Regions from separate parts of the Streptomyces sp. NPDC001157 genome, predicted to be linked through region 1. Evidence: riboswitches for the same ligand, from Rfam matches in the RefSeq annotation. Region 1 holds a riboswitch; each other region holds the start of a gene.

Evidence for each region. Region 1 has a riboswitch for cyclic di-AMP ahead of ACWDAG_RS21355 (transglycosylase SLT domain-containing protein). Riboswitches for the same ligand answer to the same signal wherever they lie in the genome.
Region 2: another riboswitch for cyclic di-AMP. It lies ahead of ACWDAG_RS29510 (C40 family peptidase); the one in region 1 lies ahead of ACWDAG_RS21355 (transglycosylase SLT domain-containing protein).
Region 3: another riboswitch for cyclic di-AMP. It lies ahead of ACWDAG_RS11730 (NlpC/P60 family protein); the one in region 1 lies ahead of ACWDAG_RS21355 (transglycosylase SLT domain-containing protein).
Region 4: another riboswitch for cyclic di-AMP. It lies ahead of ACWDAG_RS38140 (M23 family metallopeptidase); the one in region 1 lies ahead of ACWDAG_RS21355 (transglycosylase SLT domain-containing protein).

The regions. Positions count from the first base shown of each region.
Region 1 covers NZ_JBSFJW010000011.1:119,747-126,652, forward strand. Annotated here, with positions in the region: gene ACWDAG_RS21340 (carboxylate--amine ligase) at 1-370, shown strand, start outside; gene ACWDAG_RS21345 (NAD(P)-binding domain-containing protein) at 447-1,649, shown strand; gene ACWDAG_RS21350 (HAD family hydrolase) at 1,783-2,640, shown strand; gene ACWDAG_RS21355 (transglycosylase SLT domain-containing protein) at 2,766-3,248, opposite strand; cyclic di-AMP (ydaO/yuaA leader) riboswitch at 3,253-3,425, opposite strand; gene ACWDAG_RS21360 (polyprenyl synthetase family protein) at 4,192-5,202, shown strand; gene ACWDAG_RS21365 (CHRD domain-containing protein) at 5,361-6,308, shown strand; gene ACWDAG_RS21370 (LolA family protein) at 6,563-6,906, shown strand, end outside.
Region 2 covers NZ_JBSFJW010000020.1:101,367-108,272, forward strand. Annotated here, with positions in the region: partial or broken gene ACWDAG_RS29495 (transposase) at 538-1,078, opposite strand; gene ACWDAG_RS29500 (ATP-dependent Clp protease proteolytic subunit) at 1,349-1,984, shown strand; gene ACWDAG_RS29505 (hypothetical protein) at 1,992-2,300, shown strand; cyclic di-AMP (ydaO/yuaA leader) riboswitch at 2,717-2,850, shown strand; gene ACWDAG_RS29510 (C40 family peptidase) at 2,854-3,327, shown strand; gene ACWDAG_RS29515 (ATP-binding protein) at 3,462-3,920, opposite strand; gene ACWDAG_RS29520 (helix-turn-helix domain-containing protein) at 4,134-4,994, shown strand; gene ACWDAG_RS29525 (DUF397 domain-containing protein) at 5,004-5,231, shown strand; gene ACWDAG_RS29530 (8-amino-7-oxononanoate synthase) at 5,322-6,458, opposite strand; gene bioB (biotin synthase BioB) at 6,606-6,906, shown strand, end outside.
Region 3 covers NZ_JBSFJW010000005.1:264,118-271,023, forward strand. Annotated here, with positions in the region: gene ACWDAG_RS11715 (hypothetical protein) at 1-165, opposite strand, end outside; gene ACWDAG_RS11720 (LysR family substrate-binding domain-containing protein) at 233-1,030, opposite strand; gene ACWDAG_RS11725 (DUF5997 family protein) at 1,089-1,493, shown strand; cyclic di-AMP (ydaO/yuaA leader) riboswitch at 1,685-1,858, shown strand; gene ACWDAG_RS11730 (NlpC/P60 family protein) at 1,915-3,321, shown strand; partial or broken gene ACWDAG_RS11735 (enolase C-terminal domain-like protein) at 3,591-4,009, shown strand; gene ACWDAG_RS11740 (SDR family NAD(P)-dependent oxidoreductase) at 4,024-4,785, shown strand; gene ACWDAG_RS11745 (LuxR C-terminal-related transcriptional regulator) at 5,014-5,799, shown strand; gene ACWDAG_RS11750 (DinB family protein) at 5,818-6,441, opposite strand; gene ACWDAG_RS11755 (VOC family protein) at 6,556-6,906, shown strand, end outside.
Region 4 covers NZ_JBSFJW010000034.1:18,419-25,324, forward strand. Annotated here, with positions in the region: gene trmB (tRNA (guanosine(46)-N7)-methyltransferase TrmB) at 16-855, shown strand; gene ACWDAG_RS38130 (PrsW family intramembrane metalloprotease) at 926-2,245, shown strand; gene ACWDAG_RS38135 (aldo/keto reductase) at 2,279-3,229, opposite strand; gene ACWDAG_RS38140 (M23 family metallopeptidase) at 3,338-4,354, opposite strand; cyclic di-AMP (ydaO/yuaA leader) riboswitch at 4,367-4,523, opposite strand; gene ACWDAG_RS38145 (PP2C family protein-serine/threonine phosphatase) at 4,777-5,859, opposite strand; tRNA gene ACWDAG_RS38150 (tRNA-Met) at 5,967-6,040, opposite strand; gene ACWDAG_RS38155 (alginate lyase family protein) at 6,140-6,906, opposite strand, start outside.

The DNA of each region.
Region 1 (6,906 bases):
ACAGTACAAACTCCTCGACTTCAACCCACGCATGGGCGCCCAGTTCCGGCTCTTCGAGAACGAGTCGGGGGTGGACGTCGTCCGCGCCATGCATCTGGACCTGACCGGCCGCACCGTCCCGGAGGGGGAACAGCGCGCCGGCCACCGGTACATCGTGGAGAACATCGACCTGCCCGCCCTGCTCGCCTACCGCCGCAGCGGCTATACGACGCCGCACGCACCGGCGCGCGCGAGCGGGACGGAACTGGCGTGGCTCGCGGGTGACGACCCGCTGCCGTTCCTCACGATGCTCGCGCGTTTCGTGCGGCCGGGCGCGAAGCATCTGTATCAGCTGTGGCGGACCAACCGCCGCGGCAGCACCACCAGTTAGGGCGGTCAGCCGACCGGTCAGCCGCCCGAGACGAACCACACGAAGTGACGAAGTAAACGTCCTGGGGAGGGACTTCGTGATTCAACCGGTTGCAGTCATCGGCGCCGGGCCCTTCGGCCTGTCGACCGCCGCCCATCTCCGAGCACGTGGACTGCCGGTCCGCGTCTTCGGCGAGCCCATGGTCAGCTGGCGCGACCACATGCCCGCCGGAATGCTCCTCAAGTCGACCCCCGCCGCCTCCAGCCTGGACGCGCCGCAGCAGGGTCACACGCTCGCCGACTACTGCGACGCCGCCGGCATCAGGCGGCTGGTGACGGACGAGGACATCATCCCCGTCGAGACTTTCATCGCCTACGGCGAGTGGTTCCAGCAGAAGCTCGTGCCCGAACTGGAGCAGGTGCGAGTGGTATCGGTGGACCGGCACAAGGGCGGCGGCTTCGAACTGAAGCTGGACTCCGGCGAGTTGTTCACCGCCCGCGCGGTCGTCGTGGCGACCGGCCTGTCCGGCCTCGCGCACCTGCCGACCGAACTGGCCATTGCCGCGGCGGACGGACCCACCCCCACGGGCCCGGTCTCCCACAGCTCCCAGCAGCACGACCTCACGCGCTACGCCGGCAAGGAGCTGATCGTGATCGGCGCCGGCCAGTCCGCGCTGGAGACGGCGGCGCTGGCGGCGGAGGCGGGCGCACAGGTGCGGGTGGTCTCCCGCGGCCGCGGCCGGGTCGCCTTCGGCGCACCGCCGTGGAAGCAGCCGAAGCTGCGGCCCGAGTCGCCCTTCGGCCGCGCCTGGTCCCTGTGGGCCCTCAGCTACTACCCGCACCCCTACCGCTACCTGCCGGCCGAGGCCCGCCACTACCTGGTGCGTCGCGTCCTCGGCCCGCTCGGCGCGTGGTGGCTGCGGGACCGATTCGAGGGGAAGGTGCAGGTCAGCGAGGTCGACCGGATCGTGCGGGCGGACGCGGCCGACGGCAGCCCGAAGCTGACGGTCCGCACCCACGCGGGCCGCATCCAGGACATGTCCGCGGACCATGTCATCGCGGCCACCGGATACCGGGTGGACATCGCGGCCATGGACTTCCTCGGCCACGAACTGCGCACGCGCCTCGCGGTGAGCCGCGGCACACCCAAACTGGGTGCGGGATACGTCTCCTCGGTCCCCGGCCTGTACTTCACCGGCCTGCCGGCCGCGGCATCGTACGGCCCGGTGATGCGCTTCGTGTGCGGCACCGAGTTCGCCTCTCCGAGGCTGGCCGGACACCTGGCGGCAGCGCACGGGTAGGCCCGGCCGGCGGGCTCGGTCCGGTGGTGAAGAGCCCATAAGGATAGGGGAGTTGAAGAAGGGACGGGAGTGCGCTCCGCCGTCGTCCGGTTCGCGATGAGTCGGTGGGGCGTCCTGTCCGTATTCTCTGATCATGGCCACGCACAACGCATATGCACTCATCGCCACCGACCTGGACGGCACGCTGCTCCGAGGCGACGACACGCTCTCCGACCGGTCACTCGCCGCGCTCGCGCGGGTGGCCGGGGCCGGCGCCCGGCACCTGGTCGTGACGGGCCGGCCGGCCCCCAGGGTGCGGCCGCTCTTCGACCAACTGGGCAGCGGGGGGCTCGCGGTGTGCGGGCAGGGCGCGCAGGTGTACGACGTGGGCGCGGACCGTCTGCTGTGGTCCGTCACCCTGGACCGGGAGCTGGCTGAGACCGCCCTCGGCAAGATCGAGGCGGAGGTGGGCCAGGTGTACGCGGCGGTCGACCAGGACGGTGTGGAGGGACTCACGCTCATCGAACCCGGCTATCTGATGCCGCATCCGACGCTGCCGGCCGTCCGGGTCGACCGGCGCGACGACCTGTGGTGCGAACCCATCAGCAAGGTGCTGCTGCGCCATCCCGACCTGTCCGACGACGAGTTGGCGGCGACGGCGCGCTCGGTGGTGGGTTCCCTGGCCACCGTCACCATGTCGGGGCCGGGGACCGTCGAACTCCAGCCATGCGGCATCACCAAGGCGACGGGCCTCGCACTGGCCGCCGCCCACCTGGGACTCGGTCCGCAGCAGACGATCGCCTTCGGCGACATGCCCAACGACATCCCGATGTTCGACTGGGCCGCCCACGGCGTCGCCATGGCAAACGCCCACCCCGAACTCAAGGCGGTGGCCGACGAGATCACCCTCTCGAACGAGGACGACGGCATCGCCGTCGTCCTCGAGCGACTGTTCTTCGAGTTCGGGGAACTCGATGAGCTCCATGAGCTCGGGGAGCTGGAGGAGCTCTGAGCGGCCTCAGCGAAGTCCGCTACGGTCCGGCAGCGCGCCCCTTTTAGGGGCGCGGGGAACGGCGCGACCAGCCACGAAGGCGCCGCAGCCAACGAACGGCCAATAGCGGCACTCCCACGGAGGGCTCAGTACGCACCGAACACGTTGTCGATCGACCCGTACCGCGCGGCCGCGTACTTGCAGGCGGCCGTGATGTTCGCGATCGGGTCGAAGGGGTTCATCGCCGTGCCGGGCACGTGGTAGGCGAGGAACGTCGGGTCGATGACCTGCAGCAGGCCCTTGGACGGGGTGCCGGCGACCGCGTTCGAGTCCCAGTTGTTGATCGCGGCCGGGTCGCCCGAGGACTCGCGGATGATGTTGCGGTAAATGCCGTTGTACGTCCCGGGGATGCCGTTCTGCTTCATGACCTGGAGGGCGCCCCGGATCCAGCCGTCGAGGTTGTCGGCGTAGCCCATCGACTTCACGCTGGCCACGGTCGGGGTGGCCGCGGACGCGGTGTTCGCCCCGATGAGCGGGAGGGCGAGAACGGCGGCGCCCGTACCGGTGACGGCGAGCTTGCGGGCGAGGCGGTTGTTTCTGGGGCGGCGGTGCTGACCTGTTGCAGACATGGCGGGATCCTCTCCGTCGCCTGCGAGGTGAGCTGTCGGGTTCGGGCGGGGAGATGCCCGGCCGCGCAGCCGTACGGCAACGCGGCTTCACCCCTAGCCGGCCCGGGGGATGCCCGTTCCGGCGGCCTACCTGGTTCCCCCGCTCCTGCCGTGCGAGTGAGTTGGTCGATGGTCGTGCCCGGGCGGCGGCAGGATTCGGCGTCCACCCGACTGGCCGGGAACGTATGCGAGAGCACACGGCGGGAACAAGTGCCGACTTCACAGATCAGGCCTATTGACCTTGGTCTGAGGCTTATGGGGCACTTGATCCTTTGCGGTTGCCAAGCCTCAACTGGCGTACGGGAAAGGGGAGGCGGCGAGAGGCTGACCGTCCCCGGCCCGCACTGCGGTGTGAGTCAAGTCACCGGCATCCGCAAGAACGGCAAATAGGGCAATGGCCTCAACTCATAGTCAATCAGCCGTCCATCGCCTCATTGGGGGGCGAAAGCGGAACCTGTCATGTGGTGCACGTCGTTGTCATGACGGTCGCCCGTCGAGCACCCCGTGCTGGGATCCGGAGGTCCTCGTGAGTCGTTTCGTGGGGGGAGGGCGTTCGGGCGTGCCGGCTCGTACGGACGTGCGCGGGCGTCGCGGCGGCTCCGGTCGCGGGGGCGGGGGGTGCCGGGGCGGGCATCCGAGGGACACGCCGACGGGCGTACCGGGGGGCGCGCCGGGGGGCTCGCCGAGAGGCGCGTCGGCCGACACCCCGATAGACAAGTCGAGAGATATCCGTTCTTATCGGTTGATCAAAAACATACCGGTCGTGATCCGATACCGCCCGGGCTGCACGGGTGGGCGGCATCGGTGATCGAAAGGTGACCGGATACGCTGACTTGAGTGATGTCAGCGACCTATCGACAAACCGTGTAACCGCCAGTAGACACCAGCAGACAGGAGACCCCTCGTGACCGTCGTCGGGCCGTTCGGGCTGAGCGTGCGGGACCAGGCTCTGGAAGCCGATGTCCAGGCCGGATTGGCGGCCGTCGAGGAAGGTTTGCTCGAAGCCACCAAGAGTGAGGTGCCCTTCATCACGGAGGCCGCCCAGCACCTGGTGCGGGCGGGCGGGAAGCGGTTCCGCCCGCTGCTCGTGATGCTCGCCGCCCAGTTCGGTGATCCGTATGCGCCGGGGGTCGTGCCGTCGGCCGTGGTGGTGGAGCTGACCCATCTGGCGACGCTGTACCACGACGACGTGATGGACGAGGCCGCCGTGCGGCGCGGCGTCGACAGCGCCAACACCCGCTGGGGCAACTCGGTGGCGGTCCTCACCGGCGACTTCCTGTTCGCCCGCGCCTCGCACATCCTCGCCGACCTCGGGCCCGAGGCGGTCCGGGTGCAGGCCGAGGCGTTCGAGCGGCTGGTCACCGGGCAGATCCTGGAGACGGCGGGGCCGCAGGACGGACGGGACCCGGTCGACCACTACCTGGACGTGCTCGGCGGCAAGACGGGTTCGCTGGTGGCCGTGTCGTGCCGCTTCGGGGCGATGATGTCGGGCGCCGACGAGACGGTCGTGGACGTGCTGACGCAGTACGGGGAGCGGCTGGGGGTGGCCTTCCAGCTGGCCGACGACGTACTGGACATCGCCTCCGAATCGCGCGAGTCCGGCAAGACGCCGGGGACCGACCTCCGCGAGGGAGTCCCCACGCTTCCGGTGCTACGGCTGCGGGAGCGGGCGGCGCGGCTGGGGCTCGCCGAGGACATCGCCCTGTGCGAGCTGCTGGACTCCGACCTCAGCGACGACGCGCGGCACGCCGAGGCGCTCGCCGGACTGCGGACGCACCCCGCGCTGGAGCAGGCGCGCAGGGACACGGTGCGGTACGCGGAGGACGCGCGAGCGGCGCTGGCTCCGCTGCCGGAGTGCGATGCGAAGCTCGCGCTGATGGAGATGTGCGACGCGGTGGTGCATCGGGCCGGTTGAGCTGCCGCTCGACCCTCCGCTCGACCCACCGCTTCACGTGTGTGATACACGTCACAGATCTGGACTGAGTCCAGAATGAGATCGCCTCCGTAGTGATACGCAGAAGGCCGACGCAGGGGGTGTCGGCCGGTCTACGGAGAGAAAACAGCATCATGGGCATGTACGCGACGTTCTCGAAGCGCCGTAAGAGCCTGGTGGTCACCGCTGTCGCGGTGGCCGCCGCCGGGGGGATCGCCGCCGCGGTGATTCCGGCCCACGCCACCGGAGGGACCGTGTCCGGCGGCACCGGGGGGACCCTTCTGGCCGCCGGTCTGCGGGGGGCCAATGAGGTTCCCGTGGCGGGCGGTCCGGCCGTCGGCGACAAGGACGGCGCCGCTCTGGAGTTCATCAAGGTGCAGGACGACAAGGTGTCCGTCGCCGTGACCTGGCGCGGCACCGGCAAGCCGACCATGCTCCACATCCACCAGGGCGCCAAGGGCACCAACGGCGGCGTCAAGGTCGACTTCACCGACCTGCTGAAGAACAGCAAGCGGCACAGCGTCACCGGCACGGTCGAGGTCAAGGACGCGGGCCTGCTCGCCGCTCTCAAGTCCGACCCCGGTTCGTTCTACGCCAACCTGCACACCACCGAGTTCCCCGGCGGGGCCGTCCGCGGCCAGCTCCACCAGGTCACCGTCGCCGCCTTCGACTTCCGTGACGCCCTGCACAACTTCCAGGCGTCCGTGATCAAGGGCAAGCAGATCTACGAGTGCAAGCCGGCCGCCGGCGGCGGCTACGCCTTCGCCCAGCGGGACGTCGCGGCCCTGCTCGGCGGCGGCATCCGGCACTCCTTCGTCGCGCCCAACTCCGGTACGCCGCAGTGGGTCGCGCCGGACGGAAGCGCGGTGACCGGGGCCGTCCTGTCCAAGACGCCGAACGGGGACGGCAACATACCCGAGCTCGACCTCAAGGCCACCCAGGCCGGCAAGCGCCACGGTCTGCTCGCGAACACCGCCGAGATCCTGCGGCTCAACACCGTGGGCGGAGTGGCCCCGGCCGGCTCCTGCACGCCCGGCGCGATCGTCGGCGTCCCGTACCGGGCGGATTACGTCTTCGTGCAGAACTGACGGGAGCTCACCTCGGGCGGCGTCTCCCTCATACGACCCCTACGGGTCGGGGGAGGTGTCGCCCTCTCGCGTCATACCCCAGGTGTACACGGAGTTGGCCCCCGGGGCTGACGCTTCCTCCTGGCCGATTTGGTGAGATGGAAACCACGGAAATCACCACTCCTCACCGATTCGGGTGAGAATGGCGGCTCGGGGTGGACAACAGAAGCACGCGAGTTGGACAAGCCGCCGCCGACGACGGAGGTAGCGCACACATGGCACCGTACGAATCCGACGACAGCACGACCGCCGGGGAGGCCGACGACCTGCGCGCAGGTCGGCGCAAGGCCGCGCGGTACGTGGTCCCGGTCGCGGTGGTGGGGGTGGCGGCGGCGACCATCGGGCTCGTCCCGGCGCTCGCCGACTCCGGCGACCCCGACCTGCCGAAGATCAGCGCGCAGCAACTCATCGACAAGATCGCCAAGTCGGACGTACAGCAGATGTCCGGCACGGTGAAGATCACCACGGATCTGGGGCTGCCGGACCTCGGCGGTCTCGAAAGCAGCCTGACGTCCGGCGCCGCGAAGTCGGGCGACGGCTCGTCCGCCGACCCGACCTC
Region 2 (6,906 bases), on a different contig from region 1:
CTCCACGCTCGCGACGAAGTCGGGGCTGCAGTGGCCGACCGTCTCTGAGCGAACTGGCCGACCGTCATTGAACACACCCTGCTCACCGGCGGTCTTGTTGCTGTCCGTGGCCACCTGTCGTTGGACGTCACGACTGCATGGCGACCCGTCCAAGTGCGTGGCCGAGAACGGCCGTCCGCGACCGGCGCCGGGCTTTGCAAGAGGAGACACTGCGTGATCCCGCATGGCGCAGGCGACCACGCCGAGCAACATCCCGCCAGGCATACGTGACCAGGTGCGATGTTCGAGGTCCGGCACGGCCCGGACCACTTCCGGCAGCGACGGCAGTCGCCCGGACGGGCACAACTCCTCAAGAGCGAGGCCGTATTGATCGGCGAGTTGGCGCGGCGCGTGCAGGATGGAATACGGGCGCTGCCCTCACGATCATGGGGGTCACTGGCGCAGGATCGATGGACCGGATCACGCCGGCCCCCCGTTATGTTTTCCGCGGTCCTGCAAGAGGACCGCTGGCCTGCGCGCTCGGCATGACTCGTTCCCCCGCACCCAGGGCTGGGCCGACTTGGGCACTGGCTCAGCAGCACGCGGGCGCAGTGAGTACGACATCGCTGCCGGCTCGCGCCGGGCAGGGTGGCGCCGATCGCGTCGACCAGGCCCATGTGCGCGTCAGAGATGACCAGTTGGACGCCGGACAGGCCGCGGGCGATCAGGGAGCGTAGGAAGGCCGGCCAGCCTGCGCCGTCATCGGCGGTGGCCACGTCCAGGCCGAGGATCTCGCGGTGTCCGTCCGTGTTGACGCCCACCGCGATGAGCGCGTGGACGTTGATGATGCGGCCGCCCTCACGGACCTTCTGGGGCAGGGCATCGACCGGGGCGAACGCGTAGGGGCCGGCATCCAGAGGGCGGTTTTCGACAGCTGGGTGACGCCCAGGGACTCGGCGAGCTTCTCGACTCGGCGGGTGAAGACGCCCAGCAGGCAGGCGGTGGCGACCACCGAGATGAGGGCCTGTTCGGCCCGCCGGCGCCGCTCCAGCAGCCAGTGCGGGAAGTAACTCCCCGACCTGAGCTTGGGGATGGCGACACTGCCCATGGCCACGAGCGAATGAGCGCCACCCGCTACGAGACGACCGCAACCATCCACCCGACCGGACTTCACATCACAGGCATTTTCCCCTGGTCCGCCCGGCCAGCCAAACGAAAGTTCGTAGAGAAAGTTGTGAGAGATCCGCCCTCGGCGAACAGCGAAAACCGCCTCCGACCTGGGCATTTGGCTTGATCACCAGAATCCGCCCCCATCGCAACGTCATGTACGTCCTGTACATTTTTTACAGACGCAGAAGGAGGGGTACCGATGACCCGACCGTCCGCCCGTTACGTCCTGCCCGAGTTCACCGAGCGCACGAGCTCCGGCACCAAGACGATGGATCCGTACTCCAAGCTGCTGGAGGAGCGGATCGTCTTTCTCGGGACGCCGATCGACGACACCTCGGCGAACGATGTGATGGCCCAGTTCATGCACCTCGAGTACCAGGCTCCGGACCAGGACATCTCGCTCTACATCAACTCCCCCGGCGGCTCGTTCACCGCGATGTCGGCGATCTACGACACGATGCAATACGTCGGCTGCGACGTGGAGACGATCTGCCTGGGGCAGGCCGGCTCGTCCGCCGCGGTGCTGCTGGGGGCGGGCACGCCGGGCAAGCGGTTCGCGCTGCCGGGTGCCCGCGTGGTGATCCATCAGCCGCTCCTGGCCGAGCCCATCGAGGGACAGACCAGCGATCTGGCCATCCAGGCCGAGGAGTTGGGCCGGATGCGGGCCCGGCTGGAGGAGATGCTCGTGCGGCACACGGGACGCAGCCCGGAGCAAGTCAGCGCGGACATCGAACGGGACAAGATCCTCAATGCCCAGGAAGCCGTGGATTACGGCCTGGTGGACCGGATCGTCCCGAGCCGCAAGTCCACCCTCGCCCCGCCCACCGGGCGGTGAGCGGCCGGTGCTCCCACCCGAACTTCCGCCGCTGCCCGCCCTCACTCGCGCCGAGGGCGAGTTGATCGACCGTTACCTCGACGTGGTCGACCTGCTCGGCCGCATCAACCCGGCGCAGCACGGCGACACCTATCGCGGACTGCGGGCCGCGCAGGCGCTGGTGAGCAAGGCGGCCCAGCTGCGCGACGCCCTGGCGCTGATGCACCAGCGGGGCGAGACCGAACTGCACGCTCCGACGCTGGGGCGCGCTCTGCGGGTGCTCGACGGGGAGCGGCGCACCGCCCGGGTCACGGTGCCCCCGCAGTCCGACAGTTGACGCACGTACGACCGGTCCGGGCCCTCCGCCCTGTCGGCGGAGCGTCCGGACCGGAGTTGAAACGGACCAGATGAGGTACCCCCATTCGGCGTAGTCGCGGCTCCTTTTTCGCGACCGTCAGGGTTGCGCAACGCGCCTGCCCGAAGAGCGGAATATCGTGCTCCGGTGCTGGTCCGAGCCTCCTCGGACCCCCCAACACTCCCTCGAACACAGGGGTGTCCACCCGAACGGGTGAGTGGTGAGTAACGACACAAACCCCCGGTTCCATTGGGATTTTCGGACTTGTATGGGTGAAGATCCCTGTCTGACGACAAGCCCCCGCCGCAGCGGCGGGGCGATCCGTGCGGACGCCGAGTCCTGCCGCCGCCCGGATGACCGGTCGACAGGAGTGGATCGGCAGGAGTGGAGGACCCAAGCTAGACGGGTCGCCGGAACGGTCACGCCATGACCGGGTCGAGCAGCCCTTGGGGTGAAGCCGCAGCAGCGGCCGGGCAACTTCGCCAGCCCGAATCCGACAGGTCATCCTTCACAGGCGGCTGACGAAGGGTTGCGCATGACTGCGCTCAATCGTGTCCCGTCGCTGATGGTCCGGGCCGGTACGGCCTCGGCTCTCACCCTCGCCGCCGTGGGCGGCTCCATCGTGGTCCCGGGTGTCGCCTCCGACGCCTCGGCGGCCCCCTTGGCGACGAAGGCACTCGAGATCGCGGCTTCCAAAAAGGGTTCCCCGTACAAGTGGGGCGCCACGGGACCGCGCCGGTTCGACTGCTCAGGGCTCACGCTGTACTCGTTCAAGAAGGCGGGCAAAAGTCTGCCCCGTACGGCGGCCCAGCAGTACAACAAGACCCGGCACATCTCCGCGAAGAGCCGGAAGGCCGGAGACCTTGTGTTCTTCCACTCGGGCTCCAACGTCTACCACGTCGGCATCTACGCCGGGAAGGGGAAGATCTGGCACGCCCCGAAGACCGGGGACGTCGTAAAGCTGCAGAAGATCTGGACCTCCAGCGTCTGGTACGGCCGGGTCAGCTGACTCTCCCGCGGGGGCGACGGCGACCTTGCCATGCCGTCGCCCCCGCGGGGCCTGACACGGCATCACAGCCCCGGCACCGCTGGGTATCGACGGCAAACGCGCCCCGGGCGCTGTCGCGCGGCACGGTTGAGCGACTACGGCTCCTGCTGCCCCGCCGCCGTCATGGGCTGGGCCGGTACCGTCCACGGGAGTTCGATGGTGACCGTCTTGCCGCCCTCGCGGGTGGGGCGGACATGCAGTCGGCCACCGCATTCGGCGGCCAGCCAGCGAATGATCACCATGCCCCGGCCGTTGTCCTGCTGCACGGCGGCGGGCAGGCGCTTCGGGAACCGCGGGTGGCTGTCGGTGACACCGATGCGGAGCTGCTCGTCACGGTGGAGGTCGATGTCCACCGTGAAGGTGGGCGACTGACCGAAGGTGTGCTGTACGGCGTTGGTGGCGAGTTCGGAGACGATGAGGCGGATGGTCTCGGCGGCTTCCGTGTCCGCCGGCAGCCCCCACTCGGCCAGCGTGCCGACCACGAAGCCGCGGGCCGCGGAGACCGAGGCGGGATCGCTCGGCAGAGTGACGGATGCTTCCAAATGGTCTGCCATGGCGCGGTCGTCCCTTTCCCACGGGACCGGAGTCCGACACGGAGCGGATGGTTCGAGTACGGTCCCGGACTGGTGCTTCGTCGCCAGACTGCCATTACCGCGCCCGTCACGGGTGGCGATCCACCAAGATATGCATATATCTGTCGCTCAAAGCGGTGAACTCTGCGACGAGAGACCGTATTTGGGTGGCACGGAAGGAGTAAGGAGAAGCGCATGCAACACGGTCCCGCGGTGCGCCGCCGGAAACTGGGCGCCGAACTGCGTGCGTTACGCACGAGCGCGGGGCTCACCAGTGGTGAGGCCGCCCGGCTCGTGGGCTGGCACCAGTCGAAGGTGAGCCGGATCGAGACCGGCGCCAGCGGGGTGAAACCGGCCGATGTGCGGTTACTCCTGGACGCCTACGCCGTGGCGGACGCCCAACTCCGTGAGTTGCTGCTGGTGTTGGCGGGCTCCGACGAGGGAGGCGGCCGACATCACTGGTGGCACGCCTATCGCGGGGTACTACCGCCGACCTACCGCGATTTCATCAGTCTGGAATCCCAGGCGAGCGCGATGAGCACGCTGGAGACGTCTGTCGTGCCCGGCCTTCTGCAGACGCCCGCATACGCACGCGCGGTGACCCGGGCAGCGGTCGGCGGACTGGACGACGAACGGCTCGACGCCCTGGTCGAGGTACGGCTGGCCAGGCAGGACGTGCTGCGTTCGGATCCGCCGCTGGAGCTGAGCGCGGTACTGGACGAGGCGGTGCTGCGCCGGGAGATCGGCGGCCCCGGCGTCATGGAGCAGCAGCTCGAACGACTCCTGGAGGCGGCGCGTCTGCCTCAAGTACGGCTTCAGGTACTGCCGTTCGCTGCCGGGGCACATGTCGGTGTCACCGGCCCTTTCGTAATCTTCTCATTTTCGAGCACTTCCGATCTGGATGTGGTTGTTCTCGACCACTTGACGAGTAGCCTCTACCTCGAACGGAAAGAAGACCTCCGGGCCTATACCGAGGCCTTCAACGCCCTTCAGATCCACGCCCTTTCGCCCGAGGACTCGTTGGATTACATCGCCGGGATAGGTGACGGCGCGTAAGGAGGCACCATGTCAGCACTGCCTCGGAACGTACCTTCCAGTACCGATCTGCACGGCGTGCGGTGGCAGCGCAGCAGCTACAGCACGGGTGCGAACAACTGCGTCGAGACGGCGCGGCCGCGCTCCGGCCCCTGGGCCGGGCTGCTCGCCGTGCGCGACTCCAAGGACCCGGCCGGGCCCGCCCTGCTCCTCTCCCCCGAGAGCTGGACGGACTTCACGGCCGCGTTCAAGTACTGATCAGTGCGATCGACCCTGATCAGTACTGACTAGCCCCGATCAGTCTCGATCGGTTCCGCATCGTGCGGCACACGGCCGTGTCACGCCGACTCATGGTCGCGTCTCGCCGATCACACGTACAGCGCGTTCGATCTGCGCCTCGGAGAGGTCCGCGCGGGCGGTCAGCCTCAGCCGTGAGATGCCGTCGGGCACGGAAGGAGGACGGAAGCAGCCCACGGCGAGGCCTGCCGTACGGCAGTCGGCCGCCCACTGCACGGCCCCCTCCGGGGACGGCGCGCGCACGGAGACGACCGCGGCGTCCGGGCGTACCGCCTCGTGACCCGCGGCGGTCAGCCGTGCGTGCAGTTCGGCGGCGACCGCACGCGCGCGTGCCGCACGCTCCGGCTCTCGGCGCAGCAGCCGCAGGGCCGCCAGGGCCGCCCCCGCAGCGGCGGGGGCGAGTCCCGTGTCGAAGATGAAGGTGCGGGCCGCGTTCACGAGGTGGTCGACCACCCGGGCGGGGCCGAGCACCACGCCGCCCTGGCTGCCGAGCGACTTGGACAGCGTGGCGGTCACGACCACGTCGTCGGCGCCCGCGAGGCCCGCCGCGTACGCGGCGCCGCGACCGCCGTCACCGAGGACCCCGAGCCCGTGCGCGTCGTCGACCAGCAGTCCCGCGCCGCGCTCCCGGCAGGCGGCGGCGAGTTCGGTCAGCGGGGCGGCGTCGCCGTCGACCGAGAAGACCGTGTCGGAGACGACGACCGCTGTGGCCGCGCCGTCCTCGTGCGTCTGCAGCGCCTTGCGCACCGCCTCCGGGTCGGCGTGTCCGACGACCTGGGTGGTGCCCCGGGCCAGCCGGCAGCCGTCGATGAGGGAGGCGTGGTTGCCCGCGTCGGAGACGATCAGCGAGCCGTGCGGGGCCAGCGCGGTGACCGCCGCGAGGTTGGCCGCGTAGCCGGAGGAGAAGACGAGTGCCGCCTCGAAGCCGCAGAAGTCGGCGAGTTCGCGCTCCAGCTCGGTGTGGAGTTCCGTGGTACCGGTGACCAGTCGAGAACCGGTCGAGCCGCCGCCCCAGGTCCGCGCGGCCCGGGCGGCGCCCTCGGCGATCTCGGGGTGGTGGGTCAGGCCCAGGTAGTCGTTGCTCGCGAGGTCCAGCAGCGGGGAGTCGGCCGGGCGCGGGCGCAGGGTCCGTACGAGTCCGGCGCGGCGGCGCAGCTGCGCCTGTTCGTCGATCCAGCCGAACGCCATGGCTCCTCCGGGGCTTTTGTAGGCAGTGGACAGACACTAGCCGGACGGGCCGCACCCCATGGTGTGGCAATACACACACGACGAAGTGCCCCTGTTGTTCATTCTCTCCTTGGCCGGGAGCGCTTCCGTAGGACAGGATCGGCTCTCATGGACCTGCTGAACACGCTGGTGGACAAGGGGCTTCGGCGCGAGCTGCCGACCCGCGAGGAAGCGCTGGCCGTCCTCGCCACTTCCGACGACGACGTGCTCGATGTGGTGGCCGCGGCCGGAAAGGTGCGTCGGCACTGGTTCGGCCGACGGGTGAAACTCAACTACCTCGTCAACTTGAAGTCCGGACTGTGTCCGGAGGACTGCTCCTACTGCTCCCAGCGGCTCGGTTCCAAGGCCGACATCCTGAAGTACACCTGGATCAAGCCGGACGAGGCTTCGAAGGCCGCGGCGGCCGGAC
Region 3 (6,906 bases), on a different contig from region 1:
GATGCCCTGCCACTCGCCCCGCAGCGTGCGCCCGACGAACGCCGCCACCCGCCACAGTCCGCCGCGCGGCCGCTCGTATCCACGGTCGGCCGGATCGCCCCACGGTCCGTGAGCACGCAGCCGGTCCGAGGCGCCGCCTGCGCACCGCACCCCCTTGCGAAGCAAGACTCCCCGCCTCCCGTCCATCTCCCCACCGGATGGTCGGAACGGGGCGAGGCCGCCCCGAGGGCGGCTATGCCCCGCGGCGGGGTTTCCTGCGCTTGGCGCCCTTGGAGACGTCGGATCCGGCCCTCGGGTTGCGCCCCGTCGACTTCCCGGCCGTCTTCCCGGTCACCTTCCCCGCCGCGGGCTTGCGCCGGGCGCCGGCCGTGCCGCCGGTCCTGCCCCCTGCCGTGCCCTTGGTTTCCGGTGTCGACGCCTTGCGGCCGCGGGAGCTGTTGACCGTGCGGCCGCGGACGATGCCGATGAAGTCCTCGACCAGGTCCGTGGTCGCCCCCTCCGGCCACGCCAGCGCGACGCTCGACTCGGGGCCGTCCGCCAGCGGCCGGTAGGTGAGGTCCTTGCGGTGGTGCAGACGGGCCAGCGACTGGGGGACGATCAGGAGGCCGACCCCCGCCGCGACGAGTTCCACGGCGTCCTCGGTGGTGGCGGGGCGCTCGAAGGCGGGCTCGCCCGGCGGCCGGTCCCAGTCGAAGACGTCGTCGAGGGGGTGGAAGACGACCTCGTCCGCGAGGTCCGCGACGGTCACCTCGTCCGCCGCCGTGATCACGTGGTCCTTGGGGACGACGACGACCGTCGTCTCGGTGTAGAGGGGGATCGCGCTGAAGAACGTGCGGTCGACCGGCAGCCGTACGAGTCCCGCGTCGGCCTCGCCCCCGCGCAGCACGTCGGATGCCCCGGCGGCCGGTACGGCGAGGAGGTTCAGCGGGATGTCGGGCAGGCGCTCGTTCCAGATCCGCACCCACTTGGCGGGCGTCGCCCCCGGGACGTACGCAAGCCGGAACGTCTGGGATTCTTCCGAGCCTGTCACCAGGCCAGGCTACCGGCCGTGGTCGGAGGTCTCGAACACGCTCGATACCCTGGACGGCATGAAGTCGCACCAGAGCACCCAGACGATGAAGCCCGCGACCGCGGCGAAGAAGCTGGGTGTGTACCTCGATGCCACCCCCGCCGAGTTCCGGGAGGGTGTCGTCTCACGAGCCGAGCTCGACCGGCTCCAGGCCGAGCCGCCCGAGTGGCTGCGCGAGCTGCGGGCCAATGGTCCCCATCCCCGTCCGGTGGTCGCGGCGAAGCTGGGTGTCTCCATCGCGGGTCTTGCCCGCGGCGGGATCACCGAGGCGCTCACCACCGAGCAGATCGAGGCCCTGAAGCAGGAACAGCCCGAGTGGCTGCAGAAGGAGCGCGCCACCCAGGCGGAGGTCCGCAAGGAGGCGGCGCGCATCAAGAAGCGCGATGCCGAGCGTGAGGCTCGCAGCGAGGGCCCGCGGCCCTGACGCGGCCCGCTCGCGACGGACGGTTGCCGTTCGGATCCACTGTGTGCACAACACACGGATCTGACGGCACGTCACGACGAAGGTCACAAAAGCGTATCGGACATTCCGGCCTTCAACCTTCACACGAGCCGCACAAGTTGGCTAGCGTGGCGTCAGGCCGCACGAGTTCCTCCGGCGAACCCCGCCGGGACGCGCGGCCTCCGCCGAATCCGGTGCGCCCTGTGGCAGCCGGAACCGGGGACCCAACCGAACGACGGGGTGAATCGGCCCAACCGCCCGCCAGGGCAGCGGCCGTAGGGCATGCCTTCCGGAACCCACCGCCCGAACCCGACAGCTAACTCGGTAGGCGGAGTACGGAAGGAGTACGGCTCCCATGGCGCCGGATCGACCATCGCGCACCGCAGGCTTCGGCCTTCCTGGTATGCGCAATTCCGCTCTCGCGACCGCTGCCCTCACCTCGGTGGCCCTGTTCTCGCAGACCGCCGACGCCGCACCGACGACGGGCGACGAGGGCCCCAGCCGTGAAGCCGTCCGGCAGCGGGTGAGCAGCCTCTACGACCAGGCCGAGTCCGACACTGGCAACTTCAACTTCACCCGGGCCCAGTTGATGGGAGCGCGGCCGCCGGCGGCGCCGGCCCGCGACCGCGGCCGCTCGGACCCGGCACTCGACTCGGTGTCCCGGCGGTGGTTCGACGGAGCGCGTGCCTCCCTGGGTCCGACGGTTCCCGCGGTGCTGCCCACCGACCGCATGCCGGCCCGCCAGGCCGAGCCCCGGCCCGCGCGCCCGGCGGACAGCCGTGCCACCGCCCGTGAGCTGGAGGCGACCGTCCGGCCCGTGGCCGAGCTGCCCTCCGCGGAGCCCCGTCGGCCGGTGGCGGAGCTGACCGTCGGCCCCACGGCCGCGCTCCCCGCCGTTCCACAGCCCCGCCAGGAGGCCGCCCCCGCCCTGCCCGCGGCGGCCCCCGAGTCGAGGCAGTCCTCCCTGCGCAAGTTCAAGGAGCAGAACCAGCGCAAGATCGCTGCGGCCAGCGAGCTGCTGTACCGGTACACCGCCCGGCAGACCTCCGCGCCGCGCCCGGCCGCCCAGGCCCTGCCGGCCCAGCTCCCCTGGCAGGACCAGGCGGAACAGACCCGCCTGGCGACCGAGGAGGCATGGCGACTGCAGCAGCCGACGGTCCTCGACACGGGCATGCCCCCGGCCGGTGAGCAGCTCATGCAGCCGTCCGTGCTCGACACCGGCGTACCCGCGGTCGAGGAGTGGCGCATGCAGCCGTCCGTGCTCGACACGGGCGTGACCCCTGCCGGGGATTGGCGTACACAGCCCTCCACCCTCGACCCCGGCACCACCGCGGTCGAGGATTGGCGCACCCAGCCATCCGTGCTCGACACCGGCATACCCCAGGCCGGGGGATGGACCACGCAGCCGTCCGTCCTCGACACGGGCGCGCTCGCTGCCGGCACCTCCGTCATCACCAAGGCCGACAGGGCGATCGACTTCGCCCGTGCGCAGATCGGCAGGCCGTGTCTGTGGGGTGCGGTCGGGCCGGAGTCGTACGACAACGCCGGGCTCACCCAGGCCGCCTGGCGGGCCGCCGGGGTCACCCTGCCACGCACCACGTACGAGCAGGCGAGCGCAGGCACGGTGATTCCGCTGGCCGAGAGCCGCCCCGGAGACCTGATCTTCTTCAACGACAACTTCAGCCATGTCGGCCTGTGCACCGGCAACGGCCTGATGATTCACGCGCCCGGCCCGGGCGCGGTCATCCGCGAGGACCCGGTCCACTACGCCGGCGAAGCCGCAGTGCGTATCGCCGTACGTCCCGCGTGAGTTCAGGGACTCCGGTCGAGTCCTGCCACCAACAGTTCGATGAACTGCGAGGCCGCCGACGGAAGTCGGCGGCCTCCTCGTTGTTCGTCAAGGCACTCCGCTTGAGCCCTCCCATCTAGATTCATGACGTCAGTTCATGGATATGAAGCGAAGGTGCTCGTGGGTGATCGCCGGCGAAATCGCCGCCTCGCCGCCGCCCTCGCCGCCGCGGGGATCGCATCCGGGACGGCCGCCTGTGGCTCCGGTTCCGGGAGCGCCGGTTCCCGCGATGCGTGATCGCCTGGGAGCATCTGAAGCCCGCCGTCGAGCAGAACGCCGTGCAGGTGCTCCTCACCGACCACCACTACTGGGGCGGACTGCGTCGCACCCGTGAACTGGCCGCCGTCTGCGAGGCGTTCGGGCTGGCCCTGTCCATGCACTCCAACCCGCACCTGGGCATCAGCCTCGCCGCCATGGCCCAGGTGGCGGCGGCCATCCCCAATCTCGACCACTCCTGCGACACGCACTACCCGTGGAACGCGGCCGACGACTGGCGGTCCCGAGCGGACCGGGCCTGGGTGTGGAGCTGGATCACGACGCGCTCGACCGGCTGCACCGGCTGTACGTGGAGTCGGGGGTGCGCAGTCGCGACGACACCGGGTACATGCGGAGGATCCACCCGGAGTACGAGCTCAGGCTGGCTCGGTGATGAAGGATGGCCGGGTGAGCAACGAGAACACACGGCGGCCGGCCGGGAAGGTCGTGGTCGTCACCGGGGCCGCCCGGGGTCAGGGTGCCGCCGAGGCGGAGGCGCTGACCCGGGCCGGCGCCCGGGTGGTAGCCACCGACGTGCGGCCCGAGGGCGACTGCCGACAGCTCGACGTCAGCGGCGAGAGCGACTGGGCGGCGCTGGCAGCCGAGTTGAAGGAGTCGTACGGGGAGATCCACGGCCTGGTCAACAACGCGGGCATCATCCGGCGCGAGCGGCTGGGCGAGGTGCGCCCCGAGGATTTCACGCAGGTCCAGGCGGTGAACACGACCGGCCCGCTGCTCGGCATCCAGCACCTCGCCCCGCTGATGCCGCCCGGCTCGTCGATCGTCAACGTCGGCTCGTCCGCGGCACTCACCGGCTACTACCCGGTGGCGTACACGGTGAGCAAGTGGGCCCTGCGCGGGGTGTCGAAGATCGCCGCGATGGAGCTGGGGCCGTGGGGCATCCGCGTCAACACCGTCCACCCCGGCTATATCGAGACCGAGATGACGGCCGCAGCCACGCCCGCGTTCCGTGAGACGACCATCCGCGAGACCCCGCTCGGCCGCAGCGGAACCGTCGACGACATCGCACCGCTCGTGGTCTTCCTGTTGTCCGACGAGTCGTCGTTCATCACCGGGGCGGAGATTCCGGTGGACGGGGGCCTCACCGCGCACGGTGGCGTCAAGTCGATCTCCGATGCGATGCGTACGAGCCCGCCCGCGTCGGAGTGAGCCGTGCGGGGCCGCCGGTCCCCCGCGCCGGCGGCCCCGCACGGCGTGGGATCCCGGCGTCCTCCCCAGGCGCCGGGCTCCCCCGCTGCGGCTGCCGTAGCGCCGATGTGCTGGAGTGGATCCGAGAACGTCGTTGTTGTTCGAGGGTGCTCGCATGCAGTCTGGAGCAGTGGACGGCGTCGCCGGTATGGGTACAACTGCGTACGCGGCGGACGAGCGGAGAAGCACGTGGCACAGGTGCCGGGCGGGGCCCACGAACGCATGCTGTCGGTGGCCGTCGCCGCCCTCAACGAACGCGAGCCGGAGCAGCTGTGGCCGCTGCTGGCGAGCGCCCTGCCCGGCCTGTGCGGCGGCGAGACCCTGATCTACAAGCTCGACGACTGGAACGAGGCCGAGGGCACCGTCGGCATGCCGTCCGAGGTCGCCGTCGAGTTCGACGAGCTCGGGGACGAGGACCTGGGCCTGCTGCGCGCGGGCTTTCCGTTCGCGGACCACTACGCGGGCGGGCCCGACAGGACTCCCCTCACGGCACGGGAGGCGGCCGGCGCCGCATGGTCCGCGAGCCCGACCGCGCGGCTGATCGGCGACATCATGGACGCGGACCATGTGCTGGCCGTCCCTCTGCCCCAGACGACGACGCCGATCACCGGATGCATGATCTACCGCTCCGGCACGGACTTCACCGACGACCACGTCCGCACGGCCCGGCAGTTGCAGCCGCTGCTGGCGGCGGTCGAGCAGCAACGGCAGCTCCTGGAGCGCTGGAAGCGGACGGCCGCCCCGGACACCGCCGACGGACCGGCGGCCGCGGACTGCCCGCTCACCCCCCGGGAGATGACCGTCCTGCTCCTGCTCACGGACGCCCTGACCGCGGCCGCGATCGGCCGGCGGCTCGGCATCTCGGACCGTACGGTCCACAAGCACGTCGAGAAGATCTACCGCAAGCTCGGTACCCGCGACCGCATCAGCACGGTTCTGCGGGCCCAGCAGCTGGGGCTGGTCCCCGCGCCGTGACCCGCGGCGCGGGCGCGGTCAGGGCCTTCGCGCGCGGTACAGGTCGCGCAGCAGGGCGATCTCGGCCCCGTGGTGCAGGACCTCCTGATTGACCCACCACACGATGTCGACGAACGGCTCTTGGGGGTCGCTGCCGTGCGGATACGTGCAGTGGCCGACCGTGTCGAGCGCCGCGTCGCCGCTGCTCAGCAGTGCCCCCCGCCAGGCCGTGGCACCGGCGTCGAAAGCGGCGGCGGCCGCTGTCGCGTCCCCGCTGACGAGGTAGTCGCCCCGGGTGAGGCTGTGGGTGCCTGCCGTGTGATCGGCACGGAGGGTCAGCATCTCGCTCAGGTGGCTCAGCCGCCATGCGACGGTGGTGAAGGGCGGTGGCCAGGGGTGCGGGTAGGGGGCGGCGTCGCGTCCCCAGTCCCCGTCCGCGGCGCCGGCCAGCAGGGTGGCACGCGGCCCCGGCCCGTCCGACCGACGGCGTACCGACCAGCAGTCCGGCACCGGCTCCCAGAGGTACTCCTCGTCGGTCATGGGCCCGACCTCGGTGTCCGAACCGTCGCCGCTGTCCATCACCGGCCCGGTCAGCCGGGCGGCCAGACGCGCGCATGCGAAGTCGAACTGCTCCAGCAACGGGGCCAGGCGGGATACGGTCACCGGCACTCCCTTGACGGACTCGTGGACGGAATGGGAAGGCACGAACCGACCGACTAGCCTGGCAGAACCGGCATGCAACCCGCCTCTTGATTTCCCGATGACAGGGAGTCGGCCATGAAGCCGAACCGCTCCATCCCCTCCGCGACCGTCATCCCCGTTCTGATCTATCCCGATGTACGCGCGGCGGTCGCCTGGCTCGGTGCGGCCTTCGGGTTCGTGGAACGGGTACGGATCGGCGAGGACCACCGCGCGCAGCTCGGCTTCGGCGACGGCGCCGTGATCGTCGGGGACACCCGCAAGGACCGCCGTCCCCCGCGCCCCGGCGAGGTCACGCACTCGGTGACGGTGCGCGTCGACGACGTCCGTGCCCACTGCGAGCAGGCCCGGGCACACGGCGCCCGCATCGTCATGGAACCGACCGACTTCGAGTACGGGGAACGCCAGTACACGGCCGAGGACCTCGCG
Region 4 (6,906 bases), on a different contig from region 1:
TAAAATCGACCCACTGTGTCTGACTCCCTCAACAACCCCGAAGCACCCCGCTCCGCCCACCCGACCCCCGGAGTGTCCATCCGGCATACCCGTGCCAAGGGAGAGCCCCGGTTCCCGGACGGGCCGAAGGCCGATCCTGCCGGGTCGCACTTCGAGCGGCGGATCCGGAGTTTCCAGCCGCGGCGGAGCCGGGTGACCGCCGGGCAGGCGGACGCGCTGCAGCGGCTGTGGCCCAAGTGGGGGCTGGACATCGACGGGCAGCGGACCCTCGATCTCGGCGAGCTGTTCGGGAACGACAGTCCCGTCGTGCTGGAGATCGGGTTCGGGATGGGTGAGGCCACCGCGCAGATGGCCGCCGCGGACCCGGAGACGAACATCCTCGCCGTGGACGTGCACACCCCGGGGCAGGGGAATCTGCTCAACCTCGCCGACCACGACGGGCTGTCCAACATCCGCGTGGCCAACGGGGACGCGATCATCCTGCTGCGCGAGATGCTCACCCCGGATTCGCTGGACGGGCTGCGCGTCTTCTTCCCCGACCCGTGGCCGAAGAAGCGGCATCACAAGCGGCGGCTGATCCAGCCGGAGTTCCTCGACCTCGCCGCGGCCCGGATCAGGCCCGGCGGCATCGTGCACTGCGCGACCGACTGGGAGCCGTACGCCGAACAGATGCTCGAAGTGCTGACGGCGCATCCGGAGTTCGAGAACACGCGGCCGGAGGGCGGTTTTGCGCCCCGTCCCGACTTCCGGCCGCTGACCCGTTTCGAGGGCCAGGGACTGGACAAGGGACATGTCGTGAACGACCTGCTCTTCCGTCGCGTACAGCACCACAACCAGCCCCCCACTGGCGCCTGAAGCCCCACGGCCCTGCGGGCAATCCGAAGTACCGTCGCGGGCGGCGCCCTCCCTCGTTAGGGTCAATGCCGTGGCCACCTTTCCCCCGTACCCGACGCATCCGCCACACCCCGGCGGCCCGGCCGGCGGTGCGCTCGGGCATGCTCACTGGTGGCAGCGCAGAGCGGTGCGGTACGGCGCGCTGTGCACGCTGCTCGCGCTCTCCGGGCTCGTCATCCTGGCCCTGGTGCGCGAACAGACCGGCACCGAAGGGTTCCTGGTGGGGCTCGGGCTGGCCGTGCTGCCCGTGCCGCTTCTCATAGCCGCCTTCCGCTGGCTGGACCGGGTCGCCCCCGGCCCCTGGCGCAACCTGCTGTTCGCCTTCGCCTGGGGGGCCTGTGCGGCGGCACTGATAGCGATCGTCGCCAACAGCTTCGCCACGAAGTGGATAGCGACGGCGACCGCCGACCCGTCCAGCGCGGACACCCTCGGAGCGACCGTCATAGCGCCCATAGTCGAGGAGTCCTCGAAGGCGGCGGCCGTGTTGCTCGTCTTCCTGTTCCGCAGACGCGACTTCACCGGGATCGTCGACGGGGTGGTGATAGCCGGGGTCACCGCCACCGGCTTCGCGTTCACCGAGAACATCCTCTACCTGGGCACCGCCTTCGGCACCGACCAGCTCAACGGCGACCGCGGCATCGCCTCCGTCACCGCGGCGACCTTCTTCGTGCGCATCATCATGTCCCCCTTCGCGCACCCGCTGTTCACCGTCCTCACCGGCATCGGCTTCGGCATCGCCGCGCTCTCCGCGGAGCGCCAGCACCTGCGGCGCGTGCTCGTACCGCTCTTCGGCCTGCTGCTCGCGATGAGCATGCACGCGATCTGGAACGGCTCCTCGAACTTCGGCGAGTACGGATTCTTCGCGGTGTACGCGGCCTTCATGGTCCCCGCGTTCGGCCTGCTGACCTGGCTGGTCATCTGGACCCGCCAGCGCGAACTGCGCACGGTGCGAGAGGAACTGCCCGCCTACGCCGTCGCGGGCTGGCTCACCCCCGCCGAGCCCTACGCCCTCGGCTCGATGCGGGCCCGCCGCCTGGCCCGCGAACACGCCGCCCACCACCTCGGCAAGCCCGCCGCACGCGAGGTCGCACAGTACGAGGCGTACGCGACCTCGCTGGCCTTCCTGCGGCACCGGGGGCGCCGTGGCCGCGCCAGCGCCGACTTCGTCGTCAGGGAACGGGAGTTGCTGCACGAGCTGTGGCGGCGCCGCGAGGTGGCGCGCCCGGCGCTGGACCACGCGGCGCGGATGACGGCGCCCCCGGTGCCGGTGGCGCCGCCGCCCTGGCCGGTGTACGGGGCGTACGGGTACCCGGCGGTGCCGAATCCCGCGTACAACCCGTACCGGTCGTAGGCCCCGAGGGGGTCAGAGCTCGTTCACTGGCTCTCAGGCCGACGCTTCCGTCAGACGCGCGACCTCGGCCTCGGTGAGCGTCAGCTCGCCCACTGCGAGCAGCGCCGGGAGCTGCTCCACCGTCCGCGCGGACGCGATCGGGGCGGCGACCGTCGGCTGGGCCGCGAGCCAGGCCAGGGCCACCGTGGCGACCGGGGCGTCGTGGGCCTCGGCGATCTCGTCGAGGGCGGTCAGGACCCGCTGCCCCCGCTCGGACTCCAGGTGCTTGGCCGCGCCGCCCGCCCGCGGGCTGTCGACCGTCGTGCCGGGCCGGTACTTGCCGGTGAGGAAGCCGGAGGCGAGGGAGAAGTACGGGACGGCGGCCAGACCGTAGCGCGCGGCCAGGTCCTGCAGCTCGCCCTCGTACGTGTCGCGCGAGACCAGGTTGTAGTGCGGCTGCAGGGCCACGTACTTGGCCAGGCCCTCGCGGTCGGAGAACTCCAGGGAGGCGCGGAGCCGGTCGGGCGAGATGTTGGACGCGGCGATGTGCCGGACCTTGCCCGCCTTCACCAGTTCGTCGAGCGCGCCGATGATCTCCTCGACCGGCACCTCGGGCTTGTCGAAGTGGGTGTAGTAGAGGTCGATGTGGTCGGTGTCGAGGCGGCGCAGGGACGCCTCGGCCGCGGCCTTGATGTTGGCGGCCGACAGGCCCTGGAACTCGGGGTGCTGGCTGACCTTGGTCGCGATGACCACGTCGTCGCGGTTGCCGCGCGCCCTGACCCACTTGCCGATGATCGTCTCGGACTCGCCGCCCTGGTTGCCGTCGACCCACGACGAATAGGAGTCGGCGGTGTCGACGAAGTTGCCGCCGGCGGCCGCATAGGCGTCGAGCACGGCGAAGGACGTGGCCTCGTCGGCGGTCCAGCCGAAGACGTTGCCGCCCAGGGAGAGCGGGAAGACCTCAAGACCGGAGGAGCCGAGCTTGCGCAGAGAAGGAGAAGTCATGCTGCACGTCAACGCCCGCCCCCGAGACCGGTCTTCCACGACGGGCGCAAAGATCCCGTAAACAAGCGGACTACGGCACTCCGGGAGCGGACGAGGAACGTACGGGTGTCAGGGGTTGAGGCCCTTGCTGCGCAGCCACGGCATCGGGTCGATGCCGCTGGCCTGGCCGTCGGGGTGGACCTCGAGGTGGCAGTGCGGGCCGGTCACGTTGCCGGTGGCGCCGACGCGGCCGATGACGTCACCCGTGCTGACCTTCTGGCCGACGCTGACGCTGATCGACGACTGGTGGCAGAACCAGAGCTCCGTACCGTCGTCGAGGGTGAGGATCGTGCGGTAGCCGTACGCGCCCGCCCAGCCGGCCTGCGTGATGGTGCCGGAGTGGATGGCCTTGATGAGCGTGCCCGTGGGGGCGGCGAAGTCGAGGCCCGTGTGGTAGCCGGAGGACCACATGGAGCCGGCCTGACCGAAGGTGCCGGTGATCGTGTACGACACGACCGGCAGCGTGTACTGCTTGGCCAGCTCCGCGAGCTTCGCGGCCTCGGCCGCCTTCTTGGCCGCCGCCTCCGCCTTGTCCTTGGCGGCCTGGGCCTTGGCGGCCGCGTCCTTCTCCGCCTTGGCGGCCGCGTCGTCGATCTGCTTGGCGAGGGCCGCCTCGGTGGCCGCCTGGCTCTTGCTGTCGATCTGGACCTGCTGCGACTCGGCCTGCGCCATGATCCGGTCGCGCAGCGCCTCACCGGCGCCCCGCGCGGTGCCCGCGGACGTGGTGGCGACGTCGCTGAGCGCGGTCGCGGAGCCCTTGGGGGCGTCGGAGCCGCCGTCGAAGACATGGCCCACGGAGGCGAGATCGGGCATGGAGATCGACACCGGCGGCTTGCCGGTGTTGGCGCTGGCCATGCCGCCCGCGCCGACCGCGGCTATGACGCCGACGCCCAGGACCGTGGAGCTGCGGGCGAGTCCCCCGCCGCGCTGCTTGGCGACGCGGTGGCGGCCGCGCACCGGGGCGATGGACTCCTCGGTGGGATTCCACTCCTCCCAGGGGCCCTCGTCGGTGCGTCGGACGGCGAAGCCGAAGGGCTCGGTGCTCGGCACGAACGGGGCTGCCGGGGCAGGCGGGTTGGACGCCACGTGGGCGTGCTCCTTTCCTTCCTTCTCGCCTACCGGGTTAGCTGACGGGTTCGGAGCAGGAAGGTCTCCTACGCGCGTATACCTGCCGTGCTGCCACGGCGGTATCCGTGCGATTCACCCCAGGGTGGTGGTTCCCCGGTTCCCTTGCGGGATTCGGCGCGTGCGCACGGAGCCGCCTCTTGTGACGGCTGGGACGACCGCGCTGCGTTATCGAACGTTAATAGACCCGGGGTGCCGATTCCAAGGTGTTCCGCTTGATCATTAACCTTTCTGACCTGGACGTACGGCGCATGAATGGCGAAAAACGGGCGAGTTGACCGCGCCTCAGGAACCCCACAGGTATTGACCGTATGTCAGTTGTTATGCGGAGTGGGTTCACCTGATCACACCTGGTCACATACGGGCAGGAGGTGTGAAGACGGTCAGGGCCGTCGTACGGCGAGCAGCGCCATGTCGTCCGCCATGGCCTCACCGGCGTATCTGCGCACCTCCCGCGCGAGGGTGCCGAGCAGCGCGGCGGGGTCGTGGAAGACCCGGCCGGCGAGCCGGTCCGCGGGTTCGAAGAACCGCCCGTGCTCGTCCCGCGCCTCGGACAGCCCGTCGGTGTACAGCAGCAACGTGGCCCCGCTGCCGAACGGGGTCTCCTCCGCGCGGTCGGGCCGGCTCCCGAACTCGCTCATGCCGAGCGGCAGGGCGGGCTCGCGGGCGTGCAGGATGTGCACGGCGCCGTCCGGGCACAGCAGCAGCGGGGGCGGGTGGCCGCGGGTGACGATGCGTACGACGCCCTCGCCGTGGGGGAGTTCGGCGAGCACGGCGGTCGTGAACCCCTCGAACAGCTCGATCCCCGCCCGCCGCGCCGCCTCGCGCTCCAGCGCCCGGTCCAGCCGCTGCGCGACCGCCTCCAGCGTGGCCTCCTGCTCGGCGGCCTCCCGGAAGGCCCCGATGACGACGGCCACGGCCGCCACCGCCCCCATCCCCTTTCCGCGTACGTCGCCCACGACCAGCCGTACGCCGTGCGGGCTGTCCTGCACCGCGTACAGGTCGCCGCCGATGGACGCGTCCGCCTGCGCCGCCTCGTAGCGTGCCGCGATCGCGAATCCGCCGATCCGCTCGGCGGGCTCGGGCAGCACGGCACGCTGGGCGGCCTCGGCGATCTCGCGCTGCGAGGCGAGCTCCTCGCGGCTGCGGCGGACGAGGAGGTTGATGAGGACGGCCAGCACCGAGACCGTCGCCGCGGTGGCCAGCTCGGTGACCGCCTCGACCTGGAAGAGGATGCCCACGTCGGCGTGGATCGCGCTGACGACCAGGACGGTCGCGACGCCGGTGAGGACCGTGCCCCGGCGCGAGTAGAGCGGGGCGGCGACCAGGGGTGCGGCGGTGAAGAGGGGGCCCGCCGTGAACCGCGACGGGGTGAGGTAGTCGTAGCAGGTCCCGCCGACGAGCAGCAGCGCCGGGAGCAGCCGTACGAAGGTGCGCGCGTATGAGATCGGCCCCTCCTGCTCCACCCCTCCAGGTTTCCCGGGAGGGCGGCGGGGGGCGAGCCGGGTGGCCCGACCGGGGGAAACACTCAGGGCCGGAGTCCAGTGACTGGACTCCGGCCCTGAGCCTTGAGTAGCGGGGACAGGATTTGAACCTGCGACCTCTGGGTTATGAGCCCAGCGAGCTACCGAGCTGCTCCACCCCGCGTCGTTGTGTAACCAGCATACGCCATCCGCGGGGCTGTCTGCGCCAGGGTTTACGTCCGGCCTCGTTCACCTGTGTTTTTTGGGGCGCGCGGGGCCTGCGTCAGGCAGCCGGGTTGTCCGCGTGGGTGAGGGTCTCCCAGGAGACGAAGAGGTCGTCGGTGCCTGCCGGGCGGGTCTGCTCGACCAGCTTGTGGGCGGCCGGGACGGGGGTGCCGAGCCGGTTCTCCAGGTGGTTGAGGACGACCTCCAGGTCGGGGCCCATGTTCCCGACGACCCTGCCGCCGCACAGCCACCGCGGGGGCTTCTCCCCCATCTCGTAGCGGGCGTGGAAGTCGAGGGCGGCCTTCAGGCGGTCCTTGACGTCGGCGTACAGGTCGACGCCCTGGTGCCAGGCGGTCTCGGCGATGTGCGCGGTGGCGGCGAGGGAGTAGCCGACGTGCTTGAAGTTGCGGCAGGTCTCCTGCGCGATCCCGTCCTCGAACTTCGTCTCCTTGAACCAGTACGTCTCCAGCTTCTGCACGGTGTTGGCGTCGGAGCCGGCCGGGGTGAGCGGGATCTTGCCGTCCTTGCGCAGGTAGAAGTAGTCGGGCACCAGGCCGCGGAAGCGTTTGACGGCGGCGTCGAAGGTCTTGTGGTCGTCGGTGAAGACGGCGATCCCGATGGCGGCGTCGGTCATCGCCAGGTCCCAGTTGCCGTTGTAGTCGGGGAGGTCCCTGGTGACCTCGGGGAGGTAGGCGGTGCGCAGCATGGCCGCGAACCGCCGTACGCGGTCGGCGGGCCAGCCGGCGCCCGGTGCGTAACGGATGATCTCCGCGGCCCGCGCCCAGGTCGACCCGGCCCACGAGGACTGCAGCTGAGCGTCCTGCG